One region of the Streptomyces sp. NPDC005281 genome, then DNA from elsewhere that is predicted to be linked to it. Evidence: riboswitches for the same ligand, from Rfam matches in the RefSeq annotation. Region 1 holds a riboswitch; each other region holds the start of a gene.
What was found. Region 1 has a riboswitch for S-adenosylmethionine ahead of ABZV42_RS14670 (aminotransferase class V-fold PLP-dependent enzyme). Riboswitches for the same ligand answer to the same signal wherever they lie in the genome.

Region 1 (7,563 bases):
GCCATCCGCTGGCGGCGGTCGTCGTCCTACTCCTCGCGCTGGCGGCCACCGGGGGGCTGTACGCCGCGTTCGCACCCGCGGGCAAGGCGCAGGCCGACGAAACCGCACAGTCCCTCGGTATCACCGAGGGCCAGAAGCTGTACTCCGTGGGCTGCGCAAGCTGCCACGGATCCGGCGGTCAGGGCAGCTCCGACGGTCCGAGCCTGGTGGGCGTCGGCGCAGCCGCGGTCGACTTCCAGGTCGGCACCGGCCGTATGCCGGCCCAGCAGCCGGGCGCTCAGATCCCGAAGAAGAAGGTCATCTACTCGCAGGCCGAGATCGACCAGCTCGCGGCCTACGTCGCCTCGCTCGGCGCCGGCCCCGCGATCCCGACCAAGAACCAGGTCAGCCCCGGCGGCGCGGACATCGCCAACGGTGGTGAACTCTTCCGCACGAACTGCGCCCAGTGCCACAACTTCACCGGCAAGGGCGGCGCGCTGACCCACGGCAAGTACGCGCCGAGCCTTGAGGGTGTCGACCCGAAGCACATCTACGAGGCCATGCAGACGGGCCCGCAGAACATGCCGTCCTTCCCCGACACGACGCTGACGGAGAAGAACAAGCAGGACATCATCGCGTACCTCGACGCGGTCAACGGTGACGAAACCGTGAGCCAGGGCGGACTCGAGCTGGGCGGCCTCGGGCCGGTCAGCGAAGGCCTGTTCGGCTGGGTCTTCGGTCTCGGAACCCTGGTCGCCGTCGCCGTCTGGGTCGCCGCTCGGACCGCAAAGGCCAAGAAGTCATGAGTAGCCAAGACATTCCAGAAGAGAACGTGCCCGCTGAGCGGGCCTCCGACGACCACGCCGGTCACGGTCACGGTCCGGTAGCCGTCGCGGACGAGCAGAACCCGTTCGCGGACCCGGGGCTGCCGCCCCACGAGCACCGCATCCAGGACATCGACGAGCAGGCCGCCAAGCGGTCCGAGCGTCTGGTCGCCATGCTGTTCGTGCTGTCGATGGTTGCCACCGTCGGCTTCATCGCCTCGTACGTGGCGATCCCGAACGACAAGTCGATCTTCGTGTTCCCGCTCGGGCACATCGGCGCGCTGAACTTCGCGCTGGGCATGTGTCTCGGTGTGGCGCTGTTCTCGATCGGCGCGGGCGCGGTCCACTGGGCCCGCACCCTGATGTCCGACGTCGAGATCGCCGACGAGCGTCACCCGATCGAGGCCGCGCCCGACGTCAAGGCGAAGGTCCTGGCCGACTTCCGGGACGGCGCCAAGGAGTCCGCGCTCGGCCGCCGCAAGCTGATCCGCAACACGATGTTCGGCGCGCTGGCCCTGTTCCCGCTCTCCGGCGTCGTGCTGCTGCGCGACCTCGGCCCGCTGCCCGGCACGAAGCTGCGCCACACGCTGTGGTCCAAGGGCAAGCTCCTCGTCAACATGAACACGAACGAGCCGCTGCGTCCCTCGGACGTGGCCGTCGGCTCGCTCACCTTCGCCAAGCCCGAGGGCCTGGAGCAGGACGACGAGGACTTCCAGAAGGAGATCGCCAAGTCGGCCCTGATGATCATCCGGCTCCAGCCGGACGACATCAAGGACAAGCAGGAACTCGAGTGGTCCTACCAGGGCATCGTGGCGTACTCGAAGATCTGCACCCACGTCGGCTGCCCGATCTCCCTGTACGAGCAGCAGACGCACCACGCGCTGTGCCCGTGCCACCAGTCCACCTTCGACCTCTCCGACGGCGCCCGGGTGATCTTCGGCCCGGCCGGTCACGCCCTGCCGCAGCTGCGCATCGGCGTGAACGCTGAGGGTTACCTCGAAGCGCTCAGCGACTTCGAAGAGCCCGTCGGTCCTGCATTCTGGGAGCGCGGATGAGCACTACCACCACCTCCGACTCGCGCCCCTCGCGCGAGAAGGCGCCCGCCGGTGAGCGGGTCGCAGACTGGGCCGACGGCCGTCTGGGGATCTACTCCCTGGCCAAGTCCAACATGCGCAAGATCTTCCCCGACCACTGGTCGTTCATGCTGGGTGAGATCTGCCTCTACAGCTTCATCATCATCATCCTCACGGGTGTGTACCTGACGTTGTTCTTCCACCCGTCGATGAACGAGGTGCAGTACAACGGCAGTTACGTCCCCCTGCAGGGACAGCTGATGTCCGAGGCGTTCAACTCGACCATGCACATCTCCTTCGATGTGCGCGGTGGCCTGCTGATCCGGCAGATCCACCACTGGGCCGCGCTGGTCTTCCTCGCCGGCATGTTCGTGCACATGATGCGCGTGTTCTTCACGGGTGCGTTCCGCAAGCCCCGTGAGATCAACTGGGTCTTCGGATTCCTGCTGTTCGTCCTCGGCATGTTCACCGGCTTCACCGGTTACTCGCTCCCGGACGACCTGCTCTCCGGCACCGGCGTCCGCTTCATGGAGGGCGCGGTCCTGTCCGTGCCGATCGTGGGCACGTACCTGTCGTTCTTCCTGTTCGGCGGCGAGTTCCCGGGCGGCGACTTCGTGGCCCGCTTCTACTCGGTGCACGTGCTGCTGCTGCCGGGCATCATGCTCGGCCTGGTCGTCGGCCACCTGATCCTGGTCTTCTACCACAAGCACACGCAGTTCGCGGGTCCCGGCAAGACGAACAACAACGTCGTCGGCATGCCGCTGCTGCCGGTCTACATGGCCAAGGCCGGAGGCTTCTTCTTCCTGGTCTTCGGTGTCATCGCGGCCATCGCGGCGATCGCCTCGATCAACCCGATCTGGTCGATGGGTCCGTATCGTCCGGACATGGTGTCCACGGGCGCCCAGCCCGACTGGTACATGGGCTTCTCCGAAGGCCTGATCCGTGTCATGCCGGGCTGGGAGATCAACCTCTGGGGTCACACGCTCGTCCTGGGCGTGTTCATCCCGCTGGTGATCTTCCCGCTGGTCCTGGTCGCGATCGCGGTCTACCCGTTCATCGAGTCCTGGGTCACCGGCGACAAGCGCGAGCACCACATCCTGGACCGCCCGCGCAACGTCCCGACCCGGACCGCGTTCGGTGCCGCCTGGATCAGCTGGTACTTCGTCCTGCTCGTCGGCGGCGGCAACGACATCTGGGCCACGCACTTCCACCTGGCGATCAACTCGATCACCTGGTTCGTGCGGATCGCCTTCTTCGTCGTGCCGGTGCTCACCTTCATCGCCACCAAGCGGATCTGCCTCGGCCTCCAGCGCCGGGACCGGGACAAGGTGCTGCACGGCCGCGAGTCGGGCATCATCAAGCGCCTGCCGCACGGTGAGTTCATCGAGGTGCACGAGCCGCTCAGCCAGGACGCGCTGCACACGCTCACCGCGCACGAGCAGTACAAGCCGGCCGAGATCGGCCCGACGGTCGACGAGAACGGTGTCGAGCGCAAGGTCTCGGGCGCGCAGAAGCTGCGCGCCAAGATGAGCGAGGGCTTCTACGGGGAGGAAGGCCAGATCCCCAAGCCCACCGTCGAGGAGTACAAGGAGATCGCGAGCGGCCACGGCCACCACTGATCCCCGGCAGTCCGCCACGGCAGGAGCCCCGTCCATGCACTGGACGGGGCTCTTCGCCGTCTCCGGGCTGGATAGGGTGGACTCACCCGGTGGTGCGGGGCGATCCACCCCGCGTCACCCGCGACCGCGTCACCCACGACCGGGTCACCCGCGACCGTGTGACCTACGAACCCAGGAGCGACCATGAGCGCTGTGAACCCCGCTGGAGGCGACACCGCGGCGGGCCGTTCCTGGCCCGCCGTACTGAACGGACTGCTCGAAGGCCGCGACCAGAGCGCGGACGACACGGCCTGGGCGATGGACCGCATCATGCGCGGCGAGGCGACCGACGCGCAGATCGCCGGGTTCGTGGTCGCCCTGCGGGCCAAGGGCGAGACCGTCCAGGAGATCGCCGGACTCGTCCGGGCGATGTACGAGCACGCCAATGTGATCGAAGTGCCCGGGCACACCGTCGACATCGTCGGAACGGGCGGCGACGGCGCGAAGACCGTCAACATCTCCACGATGTCCTCCATCGTGGTGGCCGGCACCGGCGCCAAGGTCGTCAAGCACGGCAACCGGGCGGCGTCCTCCGCGTCCGGGGCGTCGGACGTCCTGGAGAAGCTCGGCGTCAATCTCCAACTGCCGGTGAGCCGGGTCGCCGCGGTGGCCGAGGAGGCCGGGATCACCTTCTGCTTCGCGGTCAAGTTCCACCCGGCGCTGCGTCATGTGGCGGCGGCCCGCGGCCAGTTGGGCATCCGGACCACCTTCAACGTGCTCGGACCGCTGACCAACCCGGCGCGGGTGAAGGCCCAGGCGGTCGGCGTCGCCGATGCCCGGATGGCGCCGATCGTGGCGGGCGTGTTCGCGGAGCGCGGCAACTCCTCGCTGGTCTTCCGCGGTGACGACGGTCTCGACGAGCTGACCACCACGGCGGGCTCCCACGTCTGGGTGGTCCGCGACGGCGCGGTCACCGAGGAGCGCTTCGACCCGCGCGACGTCGGGCTCGACATCGTCCCCGTGGAGGCCCTGCGCGGCGCCGACGCCTCGTACAACGCGGAGGTCGCCCGGCGGGTGCTGGACGGCGAGACCGGGCCCGTACGGGACGCGGTCCTGCTGAACTCGGCCGCGGCGCTGGTGGCCCTGTCGCCGACCGGCGCGTCGCTCGCCGACCAGCTCCGCGCCGGCATGGAGAAGGCGGCCGAGGCGATCGACTCGGGTGCCGCGAGGCTGACCCTGGACCGCTGGGTGGCGGCCAGCAACGCCTGAACGGGCCACGGGTTCGGGAACCCGCCCCGCTGATCCGCCCCTGACACGGAGCGAGGCGCAGTCCGGATCCTGGACTGCGCCTTGCGCGTGGAAGATCCTCTGGCAAGATGCTGTATCAGGTCATGAGTGACAGCCATCAGGCCCCGGCCGGCTGTCCGGCAACCCTCCGTCCGTGGCGGGGTGCCCCGGGTGAGGACCAGGTCGTAGGCAGCGAGGCCTACGGCAAGCGCGGACCCCTCCCGCCCCCTCGGGCGGACGCAACCAGGGGTCCTGGTCGTACGAGGGAGCCTTCTGTGAGCAAGCGAATGCGATAGGGCGTAGAGCCCCGCCCCCGCACACCCTTTTTCACCCTTTCCCGCGCTGAGCCACGCCTTCGGGCGGCCGGCTCGCGCGGTGATCCCGCCTGCCTCTCACAGGAGCTCGCCATGTCTGTCTCCACCGTTGCCGCCGACCAGTCCCTTTGTGCCCCTCTGGCCGTTCTGGGCCGGGATGTCACCGTCCCGCTCGTCACCGGCGGCGAGGTGACCTACGCGGCTCTCGACTACGCGGCCAGCGCGCCCGCCCTCCAGCGGGTGTGGGACGACGTCGCCGCGTACGCGCCGTACTACGGCAGCGTCCACCGGGGCGCCGGCTACCTCTCGCAGCTCTCCACCGACCTCTTCGAGAACGCCCGCAGGACCGTCGAGGAGTTCCTCGACTGCCGCGCCGGCGACCAGGTCGTCTTCACCCGCTCCACCACCGACTCGCTCAACCTGCTCGCCGCCGCGCTCCCCGCCGACTGCCAGGTCTTCGTCTTCGAGACCGAGCACCACGCCTCGCTGCTGCCCTGGCGCGACGCCCGCGTCACCTACCTGAACGCCCCGCGCACCCCGGGCGAGGCCGTCGACACCCTGGAGCGAGCCCTCGCCGGCCGCGACCCCCACGGACCGGCCCTGGTCTGCGTCACCGGCGCCTCGAACGTCACCGGCGAACTGTGGCCGGTGCGGGAGCTGGCCGCCGCCGCGCACGCGTACGGCGCCCGTATCGTCCTCGACGCCGCGCAGCTCGCCCCGCACCACCCGGTGTCGGTCCAGGACCTCGACGTCGACTGGGTCGCCTTCTCCGGGCACAAGCTGTACGCGCCCTTCGGTTCCGGTGTCCTCGCGGGCCGCTCCGACTGGCTGCGCGAGGCCGACCCGTACCTCGCGGGCGGCGGCGCCAGCCGCAAGGTGACCCGGCGCGCGGACGGCGGCGTGGACGTGGAGTGGCACGACAGCGCCGCCCGGCACGAGGCCGGCTCGCCGAACGTCATCGGCGCCTACTCGATCGCCTCGGCCTGCAAGGCCCTCACCGAGGAGGGCTTCGACAACCTTCTCGCCCGCGAGCAGCGTCTGATCCGCACGGTCCGTGAGGGTCTCGCCGAGGTCCCCGAGGTCCGGGTCCTGTCCCTCTTCGGCGACGACGCCCCGCGGGTCGGCGTCATCTCCTTCGTCGTCGAGGGCTGGAACAGCTCGCACTTCGCGGCGGCGCTCTCCGCCGAGTACGGCATCGGCGTCCGCGACGGCCTCTTCTGCGCCCACCCGCTCGTCCGCACGCTGCTCGGCAGCGCGCCGGAGACCCAGGGGGAGTGCGGAGCCCCCGAGGCTGCCCCCGGCGAGAAGTCCCTCAACGCGATCCGCGTCAGCTTCGGGGCCGGCACCCCCGACGAGCACGTCGAGCGGTTCGTCCGCGCGGTGCGCGAGCTCGTCAGGGACGGCGCGCGCTGGCAGTACCGCACCGAGGGCGGCCGTTGCGTCCCCGCGTTCTGACGCCGAGAACGGTTCCGCCCGGAGGCGGTGCCGCGTCGGTCAGGAGTCGAGACCGATCGCGAACGCCGCCTCCAGGTCGTGCTGGGAGTACGTACGGAACGCCACGTGCGTGTCCGTCGCCTCGACGCCCGGGATCTTGCTGATCTTGCCGGGGATGACGTCCGCGAGATCGTCGTGGGCCTTGACCCGGACCATCGCGATCAGGTCGTAGGTGCCGGTGACGGAGAAGACCTCGCTGACGCTCTCCAGTGACGCGATCGACTCGGCGATCTCGGGGATCCGGTCCACGCTGGTCTTGATGAGGACGATCGCGGTGATCACGGCTGGTTCTCTCCCTAGGGGGCCGCTGCTGGGGATCTCACCCTACTCGCGGTCCACCCGGCCCGGCCGCTCCACCGGGGGCCCCGGCAGCACCCCGCGGAGGGGCACGATCGCCGGGCGGCCGCGGAACCGCGCCCAGGCGTAGGCGAAACCCAGGGAGAAGCCGATCAGGTGGGCCAGGTAGGCGACCCCGGGGCCCGAGGAGCTGCGGCCCGCCGCCAGCCATTGCAGCGTGAACCAGAACGGCAGCACCACCCAGGCCGGGAACCGCAGCGGCAGGAAGAACAGGAACGGGAAGAGACTGGTCACCCGGGCCCTGGGGAACAGGTAGAGGAACGCGCCGAGCACCGCGGAGATCGCCCCGGAGGCCCCGACCAGGGACTGCTGCGAGCTCGCGTTGGCGGCCGCGTAGCCGAGGAGGGCCAGATACCCGCAGCCCAGGTAGAAGAGGGCGAACTCCACGTGCCCCATGCGTTCCTCGGTCATCAGCCCGAAGACGTAGAAGAACAGCATGTTGCCCAGGAGGTGGAGCCAGCTGCCGTGGATGAACAGGGCGGTCGCGGGAGTGAGCGCCTCGCCCGGCGCCCCGCCGAACAGGCCGGCCGGCACCACGCCCCAGCGGCGGAAGTACGCCCGCTGCGCGACCAGCAGCCCGTCCCCGGTGCCGTACGCGGGATCCAGACCCGAGGCGGGACCGATCACGAAGATCAGG
Region 2 (7,563 bases), on a different contig from region 1:
ACAGACCAGAGCGCCCACCGCGACCAGAGCGATCGGTGCGATGAATTGCAGCCTCGGCCGATGTCCCCGCCGCCGCGCGCCCTGCCTGTTTTCCTTCATGTGCATCCGTTCGGGAGATCGAGCCCGGTGTGCCCGTCCGTCGCCAGCGGGAGGCGAAAGGGGCCGCCGTCCGTTCCGTGCCGGACCCACCGGACGCCGAGCCCCACTTCGTGTTCCGGCCGCCGCCGTCCCGTACGGGCGGGACATGTCTACTACGGACGACAGGTTGGCGGGGTCACGTCGAGCGAATCCGGTTGATCCGTCTCCGGCCCCTGGCCAGACCCGGCAGCTCGATGAGGCGATACGTCAGCGCGGACAGCGGCAGCAGCACGGCGAAGAACGCCGCTTCGAGCAGGAGACTGTCGTGTCGGCACCGGCCGATCACCCTGTCGCTCACCGCCAGCAGGACCGGATGCACCAGGTACACCGAGTAGCTGATCGTCCCCAGCCAGGTCAGCGCGCGCGGGAACGTCCGGCGGCGCAGCGCCAGAGCCACGCCGAAGGTGAGGGCGGCCAGCAGGAAGGCCGTGATCCAGCCACGCCGTACGAAATGGTCGCCGTCGCCCTGCGCGTACGCGCTCCCCACCGCGCAGACCAGGACCACGGCGGTCGTGCGGGCCAGGCGCGGCAAGGTGCTCTCCCCGCTCTCCGCCCGCCGCACGGCGGTGCCGAGGAACATCACTGCCAGGATCACCAGGCCTTCCCAGAGGGGAACGGTCCCGTTGAAGGCGACCAGGACCAGCGCGAGCACCCCTCCCGCCACGGCTCCGGGCACGCGCAGCGCGGACGACCCGGAACTCCCCAGGCGGACTGCGATCACCAGTGCCGCCGAAGCGAGCGCGACGAGCGGGCCCGCGCCGATCACGGAGGACAGCGCCCACGGGCGTGGCACGAACGCCGCCGTCGCGCTCACCGCTGCCGAAATCGCCAGCACCACCGCGACGGTCGCCGGCCGACGGTGAAGCCGGACCGTGAAGAGGGCCACGACCAGCAGATAGAAGGCCAGCTCGTACGACAAGGTCCACAGCACGAGCACGACACTCGGTGTCCCCAGCAGTTCCTGGAGCAGGGTGAGGTGCGCGACGGCCACCGTGACGGGATCCCGCCCGGCGAAGCGGGCACGCACCTGCGCGACGCCCAGCTGATCGAGCAGTGCGACCGTTCCCACCACGGCGGCCCACAGCGGGTAGACGCGGAAGGCCCGGCCCGTCCAGAAGGTCCGGACGCAGCCCCGGCGCTCGAGCGAGGCGGGGATGACATAGCCGCTCACCAGGAAGAACAGCATGACGCCGTAACGGCCGATGTTCAGTTGGGGCATCAGGTGTTCACGGGACTCCGCCAGGAAGGCGTATGACGAGTGGTCGACCGCCACGAGAAGCGCCGCGATTCCGCGCACCGCGTCCAGCCAGCCCAGCCGTGGGGGACCGGCGGCTCCGCCGGACGCGGGTGGCGTTGCCGTAGTGGACGGCCACCGCGAAGGCGGCCGGAGAACGGGAGGTGCGGGTTCCATCGAATGGCCTGCCTGGACCGGTTCGTCGGGGTGGGGGTTCTCGGAGGGACCGGGGCCTCTTCGCCTGTGCTGGGGCGGCGATGCGGACAGCGCGTCACTGGGCCCGGGTTCAGCCGCCCTCGGAGGCCCGGGTGCCCACCGCGTCGTGTGCGATCGAGGCGGGGCGGGGGAGGAGAGCCGCGGCGGCGAGGCCGATGAGTCCGAGGACGGCGAGGGTGACCATGGCGGCGCCGTAGGAACGGGTGGTGAATCCGGCCACGAGGATCGTGCCGGCGACGGCGGTGCCCAGCGAGGAGCCGAGGTTCGACACACTGCGGGACAGGCCGGAGATCTCGCCCTGGCGGTCCTCGGGGAAGCTCGACTGCACGATGTTGACCGACGGGGTCAGCATCACCCCCAGGCCCAGTCCGACCAGGAGCAGTCCGGGAGCGAAGGCCCAGGCGCTGGAGAAGCTGTCGACCATCGCGATCAGCACGACGATGCCGGCGATCGTGACGACGAAGCCCGCGATGATCAGGGAGCGCTGGGGGCGGCGCTCGGCGAGACGCTGGGCGGCCAGTGAGGTCGCGAGCAGACCCAGGGTGGCGGCCGTGAAGATGACACCGGTCTCGACGGCGTCGTAGCCGCGTACCACCTGGAGGAAGGCGGCCACGGTGAACGAGGTCCCCATCAGCAGCAGCCACTGGATGTTCTGCGTGATGAGCCCGAGGTTGGAGGTGCGGTCGCGGAACAGGCTGATGGACAGCAGCGGTTCCTTCCCCGCCGACTCCAGGGCGCGCACGTGGCGGAAGAACCACAGCAGTGTCAGCCCACCGAGGACGAGCAGTCCGGCCATCAGCCATACGTTGTTGTCGGCGGCCAGGATGCCCATGACGACGAGGACGAGGCCCGCGGCCGACAGGACGGCGCCGACCGTGTCGAAGGGGCGTTCCGGGTCCGCAGGCAGCGGGTCCTCGATGTGCCTGCTCAGCACGACGATGACCGCGACGACGAGAGCCTGGAACACGAAGGCGGCCCGCCAGCTGATCCACGAGGTGATGAGCCCGCCGATGAGCGGACCGGCCGCGGCGCCGATTCCGCCGAGCGCCATGATGACCCCGAAGGCCCTCGCGCGGGAGGTCATGTCCTCGAAGAGGAGGGTCGTGAGGATGTAGACGGGCGGAATGAGCAGAGCCGTTCCGATGCCTTCAAGGATCGAATTGCCGACGATCAGGACGCCCAGTCCTGGGGACAGGGCGCTCAGCAGGGCGCCGACGCCGTACACCGTCAGACCGGCGAGGAAGCAGCGCTTGCGTCCGTAGCGGTCCGTCAGTTTCCCGCCGGGGATCATCAGCGCGGCCATCACCAGCAGAAAGATCGTGATCGCGACCTGCACGCCCTGAACGGTGGTGTCGAGATCGTTGCTGATGTCGTTGATCATCACGTTCATGTTGGAGCCGGCGAAACTACAGATGAACTGGGCCAGGGCGAGCGGGGCGAGGACTCGTCGCTGCGCCGCCGACGGCCGTTTCGCGGGGCCGGTTTCAGCCATCGTCGTTCCTTCTGGCCGCCGGACGTGTGATGCGGGAGTCGGCCTCCCACGCTCATAGCGTGCGCTGAACACCGTGGGACCGCACGTGGGCGGGGGCGGACCGGGTGGACCCTCGCGGCAGGTGTTCCGGGCCGAACGGGCGGGCGTCGATCCCGGCGATGGGACAGAGTCACGCCATGGACGGCTGTGGATGACGTGGTCGATCGAGGGCGCCGGGTGCGCGCCGGCCAGAACGTCGCCGACGCGGAGGCGGCCTGCCGCGCTCTGGCCGGCCGGCTCCGCCCGGCGGTGGAGGCGGACTGGGGACAGACAACCGGGACAGGCCACCGGGGTGGACCGGGGCGGACCGGGGCAGACAACCGGGGCCGGCCACCTGAGCCGGTGGCCGGGGCCGGTCCCGCGCACGACGTCCGCGCGAGGGCCCGCCCACCTGCCCGGCGGCCTCCCCGGCCGGCCGCCTCCCCAGTTCCGAGGGGAGGGTCAGGCGTCCGACGCCGCATCGCTCCCGTGCCGAAAGGCGGGGTGATCGCCGAGACGGCGTACGTAGTCCAGGAGCCGGGGTTGCGAGCGGAGGACCTCCGGCCCGCCAAGACCGGTGAGGGCCACCCACACGTCGACGTCCGCCGCCGTGAGGGAGTCGCCCAGGACGTAGGGCCGCGCGCTGAGTCGGCAGTCGAGCAGGTCCAGGGCCGCCGCGAGTTCCGAGGGCCGGGCCGACGGGACGACATCGCGGTCCAGCAGATCGCGGAGGGCTTCGATGTCGGCGGTGAGGGACGAAGGCCAGAGCGTGGACGGGCATGTCGTGGTGTGGCCGGAGAGCAGCCCGGCGAGATCGCGGAGGATGTCGGGCGTGTGGTTGCTGACGATGCGTCCGCTCCAGCGGTCGCACAGCGCGGGCGCCGTGAGCGGCCCGTCGAAGTGATGCTCGGTGGCCTCGTAGGCGCGGCGCAGCGACGCGAATGCGTCGGGGGTGCGGGCGGGGTCCGTCAGGAGGGTGGTGGCGACCGAGTCCTTCAGGCCGAGCAGTCCGAGAGTGATGGCGATCCGCAGCGAGTGCGGACAACTCCGTGACAGGTAGAGCTCGTAGCGGTGCGGAGCGGGGTAGAAGCCGCCGGCCAGGCCCACACCGATGCGGCTGTCGACGCGGTGGGGGAGCGCGGACGGGGTCGCCGCCGGCTTGAGCCGAAGGGCCGAGGGGAACGAGATCTGTTCACAGGGGCGCGAGCTGGCAGTGGTGGAATTGCGCGAAGCTGTCTCGGGCATGACTCTCCCTGGAGGAAGACGGAAGCCACCGCCGCCTTGTGGGCACCGACGGCCGGATGCGGATTGACTGCGCTTGTCGCGCCGGTCCGGATCCAGGGACTGTCGTTCGGATCAGGTCGGCCTGACGCAGGGCGCCCCCTCGGCCGGGCCGAGCGGGGTGTGGTGCGTGCGGCCGCGGGGCGGGGGACGTCGGCGACCTACGACACACCGTCGCTGGGGTCCTCCGCGCTCGAAGAGCCTCGGGGAGTGCGGGTCACACCCGCGCCGCGCGACATGATCCGAACGACAGGCCCTGGCGGACCGGTCGCGAATCAGTAGGCGCTGGAGACACGCAACAGATCGATGTGCAGGCGCCTCGTCAAGCCGTTCCTTGGCATTCCCACCGGTCCCGACTCCGGGGCTCGCGAGAAGCGAGACCGCGCTTGCCCCGCCGCACCGGCGGGACCCGGTCGTCACCCGGGGCACCCCGTCGCGGCGGAAGGGTTGCCTGTCAGCGGGCCGGGGCCGATGACCACTGGAGCGGGGCGGACCCGCACCGTGGGCGCTGACAATCGTGACCGTCCATGTCAGTCTCGGTGCGCTCTGTCGCGCCGTCAAGAAGGCCGGTAGCGCGGTCTCACTTGGTGGTCACGCGCATTGACATTCTTTTCCGGGCAGCCCTAACGTGCGGCCCACAAGGGATGCCTTCGGGCCGGAGAGAAATGGTGACGGCGATGCGCACAGCTGACGGGACGGCCGCATGGCGGCGCCTCGGCCGCGATGTGCTCTGCGCCGACCGCTCCGTGGACCTGCTGCGCGTCAACAGCGCCCTGTGTACGGGTACGTGTCACCCCATCAGTCAGGGCTGACGGTTCCTCCGAGTCCCTGACGACCACCGCTGTCGCGGTGCGTCCGTTCCCTGTCCAGCACCCGTTTCGCGTGTAACCGCGCACCGCCTCGTACCGAGCCGTCTCCGTTCGGCACGGCGCTGCCGCTCGCGTGCTTCCGGGCTGTCCGAATCCGCTGGAGCTCCCCATGAGCCAACCTCCCGGCAGCGCTGTGTCCTTCGGATCAGCGCCCCCAGCCGAGGCCATCCCCCGTACCGACTTCCCCGCCGCGTCCGAACCCCTGTCGGCCCAGCGGGTTCTTCCGCTCCGGCGTCCCGGCCGCTGGATCGTCACGGCCGTCGTGCTCGTCCTGGTCGCACAGGTCACCCACGGCCTGGTGACCAACCCCTTCTACCAGTGGGACCGCTTCGCCTACTGGTTCTTTCGCCCGGTCATTCTCGATGGCCTGCTCATCACCCTCGAAGTCGCCTTCTACAGCGCGGTGCTCGGCCTGCTGGGCGGTGTCCTGCTGGCTCTGGCCAGGCTCTCCCCGAGCCCGGTGCTCCGCGCGGTGAGCTGGGTCTACACCTGGCTGTTCCGGTCGGTGCCGCTGATCGTGGTGCTGCTGTTCCTCTACAACTTCAGCGCGCTGTACCGGACGCTGAGCGTGGGCGTTCCCTTCGGGCCGGCCTTCTTCACCTTCGACGAGTCCCATCTGGCCACCGACATGGCCGTCGCCGTCGTAGGGCTGAGCCTGAACGAAGCGGCCTACGCCTCCGAAGTGGTACGCGGCGGAATTCTCTCCGTCGACCAGGGGCAGCACGAGGCGGCCGCCGCCCTGGGACTGCCGAAGCGCTACCAGTTCGCGAGGATCGTCTTCCCGCAGGCGCTGCGCTCCATCACCCCCAACTACGTCAACCAGCTGATCGGCCTGATCAAGGGCACCTCGCTGGTCTTCTACGTGTCCCTGCTCGACCTGTTCGGCTCCGTGCAGAGCATGGGCAGCACCTACCCCGGCGACATCGTGCCGCTGCTCCTCGTCGCCACCGCCTGGTACCTGATCCTCACGAGCGTCGTGTCCGTCGTCCAGTTCTACGTCGAGCGGCACTACTCGCGGGGCGCGCTGCGCACGCTGCCGCCGACCCCGTTGCAGAAGGTGCGAGGCGGTCTGCGTGACGTACGGGCGCGGGTCCGCAGGGAGACGGCGATATGAGCGGCGAGACGAAGAGCCCACGGCCCGCGGCCGTGGAGGTGCACGACGTCCACAAGTGGTACGGCACCCAACAGGTCCTGCGGGGTGTGCGGTTGACGGTGCGGCCCGGTGAGGTGACGGTCGTCGTCGGTCCGTCCGGATCCGGCAAGTCCACCCTGCTTCGCGTGATCAACCACCTGGAGAAGCCCGAGTCCGGCCATGTGCGTCTGAACGGCGAGCTCATCGGCGTACGCGGACAGGGCGAGCGCCTGAAGGAGCTGAGCGAGCGGGTCATCCTGGCCCAGCGCAGCCGCATCGGGTTCGTGTTCCAGAACTTCAACCTCTTCCCGCATCTGACCGTGCTGGACAACGTGGCCGCGGCTCCCGTGGCGATCGGCAAGCTCTCCAGGCCCGAGGCCCGGCAGCTGGCGCGCGATCTGCTCGCCCGCGTGGGGCTCTCGGACAAGGCCGGCGCCTATCCACGGCAGTTGTCGGGCGGCCAGCAACAGCGCGTCGCCATCGCCCGCGCCCTCGCTCTGCGGCCCGGAATCATCCTCTTCGACGAGCCGACGTCCGCGCTCGATCCCGAACTGGTCGGTGAAGTCCTCGCCGTCATCAAGGATCTGGCCCACAGCGGCACCACCCTCGTCATCGTCACCCACGAGATCGCCTTCGCCCGCGAGATCGCCGACCGCGTGATCTTCATGGACGAGGGCCGCGTCGTCGAACAGGGCACGCCCGCCGAGGTGTTGGACCACCCGCGACAGGCACGGACCAGGGACTTCCTGAGCAAGGTGCTCTGAGCCCGAGCCCGGGCCGGCCCTCCCGCCCCGAAAACCCGCGGCCCGCCGGGACCGCTCCCCCACATCTCACACCGCACACCCGACAAGGACAGTCATGCGCACCCTCAGCCCGAACAGCAGGACACTCCGCGGCATCGCCGCCACCGCCGCCGTCGCCTCCCTCGCCGCCACTCTCGCCGCGTGCGGGGGAGACAGCGACGCCGCCACTCGGACGCAGGCCGACGCGGCCGGAACCGTGACCGTGGGCGCGCTCTCCAACGGGGCCGCCAAGGAGGCCACGCTGAAGTTGTCCGAGGTGAAGTCGATCAGTGCCGAGCTGCCCAAGTCCGTCGCAGCGAAAGGCACGTTGGTGGTGGGCATCGGCGCACTGCCCGCCGGATCACCGCCGTTGAACTTCGTCGGACAGGACCAGAAGACGC
Region 3 (7,563 bases), on a different contig from region 1:
AGCACGCAGCCCTCGTCGGAGACGACCGGGACCTCCTTGGCGACGAGGTTCATGCCGTCCCTGATGGGGTTGACGAGGGCGACGTCGGCCAGCCGGTACGCGGCGAGCGAGCGCGCGAAGTCGTCCTTCACATGCAGCACCACCGGGGTCCAGCCGGGCGTTCCGTAACCGGAGTTGATCTCGTCGGCGAGCCGCTGCACCTCGGCCGTGTAGTCCCGGTAGACCGCGAGGTCCTGCCGCGACGGATAGGCGAAGGCCACATGGACGACCCGCTCGCGCCACTCGGGGTGGTCGTCGAGCAGCTGCCGGTACGCCAGCAGCCCCCGCACGATGTTCTTGGACAGCTCGGTCCGGTCGACGCGCACGATCGCCTTGCGGTCCGCGCCGATCTCCTCGCGCAGCGCGGCCATCCGTTCCTCGACGTCCGCCCGGTGCGAGCGTTCGCGCAGGAACTCGGCGTCCGCGCCGAGGCCGTGCACCCCGATGAGGGTCTCCCGCAGGGGCGCCCCTGCGCCGTCCAGGTGCACGACCGCCCGGGGCGCCCCCGATGACCAGGACCCGGTACGGCGCCCGGGGGCGGCCGTCTCCGCGCAGCGCAGGAACGCCGTGGCCCACCGCCAGGTCAGGAAGGCCACCCGGTCGGCGCCGAGCATGCCCGCCATCAGCTCCGCGCTGATGTCGTCGGGGAGCATCCGGAAGTAGTCCTCGGGTGCCCACGGGGTGTGGGAGAAGTGGCCGATGCGCAGGTCGGGGCGCAGTTCGCGGAGCATCCCGGGCACCAGGCACAGGTGGTAGTCCTGGACCAGCACCGCCGCGCCCTCGGCAGCCTCCTCGGCCAGCGCCTCGGCGAAGGCGCGGTTGTAGGTCCGGTACGACTCCCACCGGCTCCGGAACTCCGCGTCGAAGACCGGCTCCAGCGGGGTCTGGTAGAGCATGTGGTGGACGAACCACAGCACGGAGTTGGCGATGCCGTTGTAGGCGTCGGCGTGCACCTCGCCGTCGATGGCGAGCATGCGAACGCCGTCCTCGCCGACTCCGCGCCTGACGGCCTCGCGGTCGCCGTCGCCGAGAGCGGAGCACACCCAGAGGGCGCCCGCTTCCGGCCCGATCGCCGAGAGTCCCGAGACGAGTCCGCCGCCGCCGCGCCTGGCGTGCAGCGAGTCGTCCTCTCGTACCTCGTACGTGACCGGGCCGCGGTTGGACGCGACCAGAATCCGGTGGGCACCATGCGTTGAAGCCATGCCTCGAAACCTAGCCCCGTGTCGAAACGCTCAAACGCGCCCTTCGGCCGTATGCGATCGCGGCCGTCCGGGCCGGTCTAGGCGGCCTTGCGCCGCTGGTACTCGGAGATTTCGGTCATCGGCGGCCTTTCCTCGGTGTCCACGGAGTACGTGCGCGGCCGGAAACCGTCCCGGCCGCGCTCGAACTGGGTGAGGGAGGGCCGGATCAGGTGGCCGCGGGCCAGCCGGAGCTGGGCGGTGCGGTAGATCGCCGCGGCCATCCGGCCCAGCGCTTGTCCGTCCTGGTGGCGGTGCTTGCGCACCCCGACGTCGACCTGGGCGAGGGCGTCGAGACCCACCAGGTGCAGGGAGTCGACGAGCATGCCGAGTTCCACGCCGTAGCCGACGGGGAAGGGGAGCTGTTCGAGCAGGGAGCGGCGGGCCGCGTACTCGCCGCCGAGCGGCTGGACGAAGCCCGCGAGCTGGGGCCAGTGCATGTTCAGCAGGGGGCGGGCCATCAGCTCGGTGACCCGGCCGCCCTGCCCGCCGGTGCCGGCCAGCGGGCGGTCGTACATCGCCTTGACCAGGTCCACGCCGGGATCGGTGAGCAGCGGGCCCACGATGCCGGAGACGAAGTCGGACGAGAACTCCTTGAGGTCCGCGTCGATGAAACAGACGATGTCCCCGCTCGTCACGAGCAGCGACCGCCACAGCACCTCGCCCTTGCCGGGCACGGCCGGAATCCGCGGCAGGATGTCGTCGCGGTGCACGACCCGCGCGCCCGCGGCGGCGGCGACCGCGGAGGTGCGGTCCGTGGAGCCCGAGTCGACGACGACGATCTCGTCGACGAGCGGCACCTGCTGCATCAGGTCGTGGCGGATGATCGCGACGATCTCGCCGACCGTCTCCTCCTCGTTGAGCGCGGGCAGCACGACACTCACCGTCGACCCGCTGACGCGTTTGGCCGCCATGAGCCTGTGCAGCGGTCGGTCGGTCACGGACCAGGAGCGTGTGCTCAGCCAGCTTTCGACTTCTCTCAGCACCGTCTGCGGCTCCTCACTGTCTGATCACACGCTCTCATCGGCGTGCCCGCTGCGGCCAGCGGCAGATCGATCGGCTCGTCTCGCGGTTCGGACGACTATCTCAACTGTCCTGGCCTTCGGTTACAGTCTTGAACAACGCGCATGACCATCGCATGTCCTGGATCATGGGCGTGTATCGCGTTCAACAGTTCAACAATCAAATACCGCTCATCCAGAGGGGCAGAGGGATACGGCCCGATGAAGCCCCGGCAACCCTCCAGCCGGTCTCGTACCGATCGATGTCGATCGCGTCGCGAGGCTCCCGGCTCGGGAAGGTGCCAAATCCGTCTCACGGCGAAGTGCGCTGTGAGGAAGATGAGGAGAAAGGGCCTCGCCTCCATGGCTGCGCAGACAGTTGCAAGCACCACGAACTCCGCCGAAACGGTCGATCTCGGCCCGGCCGCGGCGCTTTCCTGCCGCGAGTGCGGACACCGCGTCCCGCTCGGCCCGGTCTTCGCCTGCGAGGAGTGTTTCGGCCCGCTGGAGATCGCCTACGACTTCTCGGCCTACGACACCGAAGAGCTCCGCAAGCAGATCGAAGCGGGACCCGCGAACATCTGGCGCTACGCGCCGCTCCTGCCCGTCCCCGCGGACGTGGCGGACAAGCCGAACATCAACCCGGGCTGGACCAAGCTCGTCCAGGCCGACAACCTGGCCCGTGAGCTCGGGGTCGACGCCGGAAAGCTGTTCGTCAAGGACGACTCCGGCAACCCGACGCACTCCTTCAAGGACCGCGTCGTCGCCCAGGCCATCGAGGCCGCCCGCGCCTTCGGCTTCACCACCCTCTCCTGCTCCTCCACCGGCAACCTCGCCGGAGCCGTCGGCGCCGCTGCGGCCCGCGCCGGCTTCCGTTCCTGCGTGTTCATCCCGCACGACCTGGAGCAGGGCAAGGTCGTCATGGCCGCGGTCTACGGCGGCGAACTCGTCGGCATCGAGGGCAACTACGACGACGTGAACCGTTTCTGCTCCGAGCTGATCGGCGACCCGGCCGGCGAGGGCTGGGGATTCGTCAACGTCAACCTGCGGCCCTACTACGCCGAGGGTTCCAAGACCCTGGCGTACGAGATCTGCGAGCAGCTCGGCTGGAAGCTCCCCGACCAGCTGGTCGTGCCGATCGCCTCCGGCTCCCAGCTCACGAAGATCGACAAGGGCCTCCAGGAGCTGATCAAGCTCGGACTCGTCGAGGACAGGCCGTACAAGATCTTCGGCGCCCAGGCCGAGGGCTGCTCCCCGGTCTCCGTCGCCTACAAGGCGGGCCACGACGTCGTACGGCCGCAGAAGCCGGACACCATCGCCAAGTCGCTCGCCATCGGCAACCCGGCGGACGGGCCGTACGTGCTGGACATCGCGCGCCGCACCGGAGGCGCGGTGGAGGACGTGAACGACGAGCAGATCGTCGACGCGATCAAGCTGCTCGCGCGCACCGAGGGCATCTTCGCGGAGACCGCCGGCGGGGTGACCGTCGGCGTCACCCGCAAGCTGATCGAGAACGGTCTCCTGGACCCGGCCCTCACCACGGTCGTTCTGAACACCGGCGACGGCCTCAAGACCCTGGACGCGGTGGCCTCCGACACCGGGCTGACCGCGACCATCCGCCCGAACCTCGACTCCTTCCGAGAGGCTGGCCTCGCATCATGAGCGTCAACGTCCGCATCCCCACCATCCTGCGCACCTACACCGGTGGCGCCGCCGAGGTGACGGCCGAGGGCGCGACCCTCGCCGAGGTCATCGGCGACCTGGAGAAGAACCACACGGGCATCGCCGCGCGCGTTCTGGACGACCAGGGCAAGCTGCGCCGCTTCGTGAACGTGTACGTCAACGACGACGACGTGCGCTTCGAGCAGGGTCTGGAGACGGCGACCCCGGACGGTGTGGGCGTCTCGATCATTCCGGCCGTCGCCGGAGGCTGATCGTTACCCTCGGTAATGCCGAACACATTGCGTTCACATAATTGCCCCCTCCGTAAGACAAGCGGAGGGGGCAATTCTGTAGGGTTGAACGCGCTAGAGTTGGGGAAGCCACTCCGCTTTTGATGTTGGTTTCATGCCGGGCGCATATGAGTGAGCATTCGCCGGCCGACAAGAAGTAGCCAAAGTAGCTCGCCTTTTTGGGCACTTTATGGCATTTATGGGGCCCGACTTGCCCCGGATTCTTGCATGTCCTCCGCATATCATTGATCAGCCATGCCCAGAATTCTCGTCCGATTGACCTGTTGCAGAGGGCAGTTGGACAGATACATTCAGCCGCGGTCGACGCGTTCCGGCGCACACCCCCAACCAATGGGGGGTGAGGTCTGACCCGGATCCGCGAAGTGTGGATCTGTGCAAGGGCCAGTAATAGGGGAGTTAGGCATGGCTCAGGGCACCGTCAAGTGGTTCAACGCGGAGAAGGGGTACGGCTTCATCGCGGTCGACGGTGGTGCGGACGTCTTCGTGCACTACAGCGCGATTCAGATGGACGGCTACCGCACCCTTGAAGAGGGTCAGCGAGTGGAGTTCGAGATCTCGCAGGGCCAGAAGGGTCCGCAGGCGGACATGGTCAAACTCGCCGTCTGATCCGGGCGCGAACGACCACCGACTCAACTCACGCACGAGGGGCCCGCATCCCACCAGGGATGCGGGCCCCTCGTGCGTGCTCGGCCGCCCCCGTCAACCCGTTGCCGGACGGCTCGCTTCGCGAGCGCACCCTGCGCCCGCCCGTCGCCCGACCGCCACCCCCCAACGGGCTCGCTTCGCGAGGGCACCTTGCACTCGGGGGGGTCGAGTGCTAATCATTGGCGTTAGCACTCTCCCAGTGAGAGTGACAGAATTTGGATCGGGTCAGCGAGGCCCGCGGGCCTGTGGGGCAAGGAACCACAAGGCTTGCAGGCCGTCCGTCGCGGGCGCGGGCACGATCCGGAGCAATCCACCCCGTCCGGGAGGACCACTTCACATGGCCAAGATCATCGCGTTCGACGAGGAGGCACGGCGCGGTCTCGAGCGCGGGATGAACCAGCTCGCCGACGCCGTCAAGGTCACCCTCGGCCCCAAGGGCCGTAACGTCGTCCTCGAGAAGAAGTGGGGCGCGCCCACGATCACCAACGATGGTGTTTCCATCGCCAAGGAGATCGAGCTCGAGGACCCGTACGAGAAGATCGGCGCCGAGCTGGTCAAGGAAGTCGCCAAGAAGACGGACGACGTCGCCGGTGACGGTACGACCACGGCGACCGTTCTCGCCCAGGCGCTCGTGCGCGAGGGTCTGCGCAACGTCGCCGCCGGCGCCAACCCGATGGCCCTCAAGCGCGGTATCGAGAAGGCCGTCGAGGCCGTCTCCGGTGCCCTGCTCGAGCAGGCCAAGGATGTCGAGACCAAGGAGCAGATCGCTTCCACGGCCTCCATCTCCGCCGCCGACACCCAGATCGGCGAGCTCATCGCCGAGGCGATGGACAAGGTCGGCAAGGAAGGCGTCATCACCGTCGAGGAGTCCCAGACCTTCGGTCTGGAGCTGGAACTCACCGAGGGTATGCGCTTCGACAAGGGCTACATCTCGGCGTACTTCGCCACCGACATGGAGCGTATGGAGGCCGTCCTCGACGACCCGTACATCCTGATCGCGAACTCCAAGATCGCGAACGTGAAGGACCTGCTCCCGCTCCTCGAGAAGGTCATGCAGGGCGGCAAGCCGCTGCTGATCATCGCCGAGGACGTCGAGGGCGAGGCCCTGTCGACCCTGGTCGTCAACAAGATCCGTGGCACCTTCAAGTCCGTCGCCGTCAAGGCCCCGGGCTTCGGTGACCGCCGCAAGGCCATGCTCGGCGACATCGCCATCCTCACGGGCGGCGAGGTCATCTCCGAGGAGGTCGGCCTCAAGCTGGAGAACGCGGGTCTTGACCTGCTGGGCCGCGCCCGCAAGGTCGTCATCACCAAGGACGAGACCACGATCGTCGACGGCTCCGGCTCTGCCGACCAGGTCGCCGGCCGCGTGAACCAGATCCGTGCCGAGATCGAGAACTCGGACTCGGACTACGACCGCGAGAAGCTCCAGGAGCGTCTGGCGAAGCTGGCCGGCGGCGTGGCCGTCATCAAGGCCGGTGCCGCCACCGAGGTCGAGCTCAAGGAGCGCAAGCACCGCATCGAGGACGCCGTTCGCAACGCGAAGGCGGCCGTCGAGGAGGGCATCGTCGCCGGTGGTGGCGTGGCCCTGCTCCAGGCTTCCTCGGTCTTCGAGAAGCTCGAGCTCACGGGTGACGAGGCGACCGGCGCCAACGCCGTGCGTCTGGCCCTGGAGGCCCCGCTCAAGCAGATCGCCGTCAACGGTGGTCTCGAGGGTGGCGTCATTGTCGAGAAGGTGCGCAACCTTCCCGTCGGCCACGGCCTGAACGCCGCGACCGGTGAGTACGTCGACATGATCGCCGAAGGCATCATCGACCCGGCGAAGGTCACGCGCTCTGCCCTGCAGAACGCCGCCTCCATCGCCGCGCTGTTCCTGACCACCGAGGCCGTCATCGCCGACAAGCCGGAGAAGGCCTCCTCGGCCGCTCCGGGCGGCATGCCGGGCGGTGACATGGACTTCTGATCGACCCCGGTCGATCAACGTCCTGACGTTCCGAGGGCGGCACCTTCCCGCGAGGGAGGGTGCCGCCCTCGGGCGTTTCTCCGGCCCGGCGCGGTCCCGGACCCGAGCGCGGACGGCCCGGAGCGTGGCCCGGATCACAAGGGCCCGTACGGGAGCGGTGGAATGCCGCGCCCGGTACGGCGGTTGACGCTGAAGAAGCAGTTGATGCATGTGCACATACCGCACGGAATCTCCTGCCCCGCAGCCCGCACGACGTCATACCGACCACCTCCCCGAGGAGCCCCCACGTGACCGCTGACGCCGCGTCCCGCGCAGCCGACATCCTGTCCCGCCCTGTCTCCATCAACGGCCTGACCGTCCCGAACCGGATCGCCATGGCCCCGATGACCAGGATGTTCTCGCCGGGCGGTGTACCCGGCGAGGACGTGGTCGGCTACTACTCCCGCCGTGCCGCCGCGGGCGTCGGCCTGATCGTCACCGAGGGCACGTACGTCGGCCACGACTCGGCCGGACAGAGCGACGCGGTGCCGCGCTTCCACGGCGAGGACCAGCTCGCCGGCTGGGCGAAGGTCGCCGACGCCGTGCACGCGGCGGGCGGCACGATCGTCCCGCAGCTGTGGCACATAGGCATGGTCCGCAAGGCGGGCGAGCCGCCCTTCGCGGACGCCCCGCCGGTCGGCCCCTCCGGCCTCTACAAGGAGGACGCC

Region 2: another riboswitch for S-adenosylmethionine. It lies ahead of ABZV42_RS04270 (putative leader peptide); the one in region 1 lies ahead of ABZV42_RS14670 (aminotransferase class V-fold PLP-dependent enzyme).
Region 3: another riboswitch for S-adenosylmethionine. It lies ahead of thrC (threonine synthase); the one in region 1 lies ahead of ABZV42_RS14670 (aminotransferase class V-fold PLP-dependent enzyme).

Annotation. Positions count from the first base shown of each region.
Region 1 covers NZ_JBEXGX010000009.1:17,901-25,463, reverse strand. The annotation lists gene ABZV42_RS14690 (c-type cytochrome) at 1-785, shown strand, start outside; gene ABZV42_RS14685 (Rieske 2Fe-2S domain-containing protein) at 782-1,858, shown strand; gene ABZV42_RS14680 (cytochrome bc complex cytochrome b subunit) at 1,855-3,495, shown strand; gene trpD (anthranilate phosphoribosyltransferase) at 3,679-4,743, shown strand; SAM riboswitch class IV at 4,862-4,978, shown strand; gene ABZV42_RS14670 (aminotransferase class V-fold PLP-dependent enzyme) at 5,169-6,530, shown strand; gene ABZV42_RS14665 (Lrp/AsnC ligand binding domain-containing protein) at 6,570-6,851, opposite strand; gene ABZV42_RS14660 (rhomboid family intramembrane serine protease) at 6,894-7,563, opposite strand, start outside.
Region 2 covers NZ_JBEXGX010000002.1:352,129-359,691, reverse strand. The annotation lists gene ABZV42_RS04290 (expansin EXLX1 family cellulose-binding protein) at 1-99, opposite strand, end outside; gene ABZV42_RS04285 (acyltransferase) at 275-1,453, opposite strand; gene ABZV42_RS04280 (MFS transporter) at 1,659-3,080, opposite strand; gene ABZV42_RS04275 (cell envelope biogenesis protein OmpA) at 3,561-4,343, opposite strand; gene ABZV42_RS04270 (putative leader peptide) at 4,655-4,720, opposite strand; SAM riboswitch class IV at 4,757-4,902, opposite strand; gene ABZV42_RS04265 (hypothetical protein) at 5,057-5,191, shown strand; gene ABZV42_RS04260 (amino acid ABC transporter permease) at 5,358-6,362, shown strand; gene ABZV42_RS04255 (amino acid ABC transporter ATP-binding protein) at 6,359-7,144, shown strand; gene ABZV42_RS04250 (ABC transporter substrate-binding protein) at 7,239-7,563, shown strand, end outside.
Region 3 covers NZ_JBEXGX010000001.1:455,882-463,444, reverse strand. The annotation lists gene ABZV42_RS01975 (trehalose-6-phosphate synthase) at 1-1,241, opposite strand, end outside; gene ABZV42_RS01970 (glucosyl-3-phosphoglycerate synthase) at 1,319-2,263, opposite strand; SAM riboswitch class I at 2,468-2,624, shown strand; gene thrC (threonine synthase) at 2,642-3,940, shown strand; gene ABZV42_RS01960 (MoaD/ThiS family protein) at 3,937-4,212, shown strand; gene ABZV42_RS01955 (cold-shock protein) at 4,654-4,857, shown strand; gene groL (chaperonin GroEL) at 5,234-6,856, shown strand; gene ABZV42_RS01945 (NADH:flavin oxidoreductase) at 7,144-7,563, shown strand, end outside.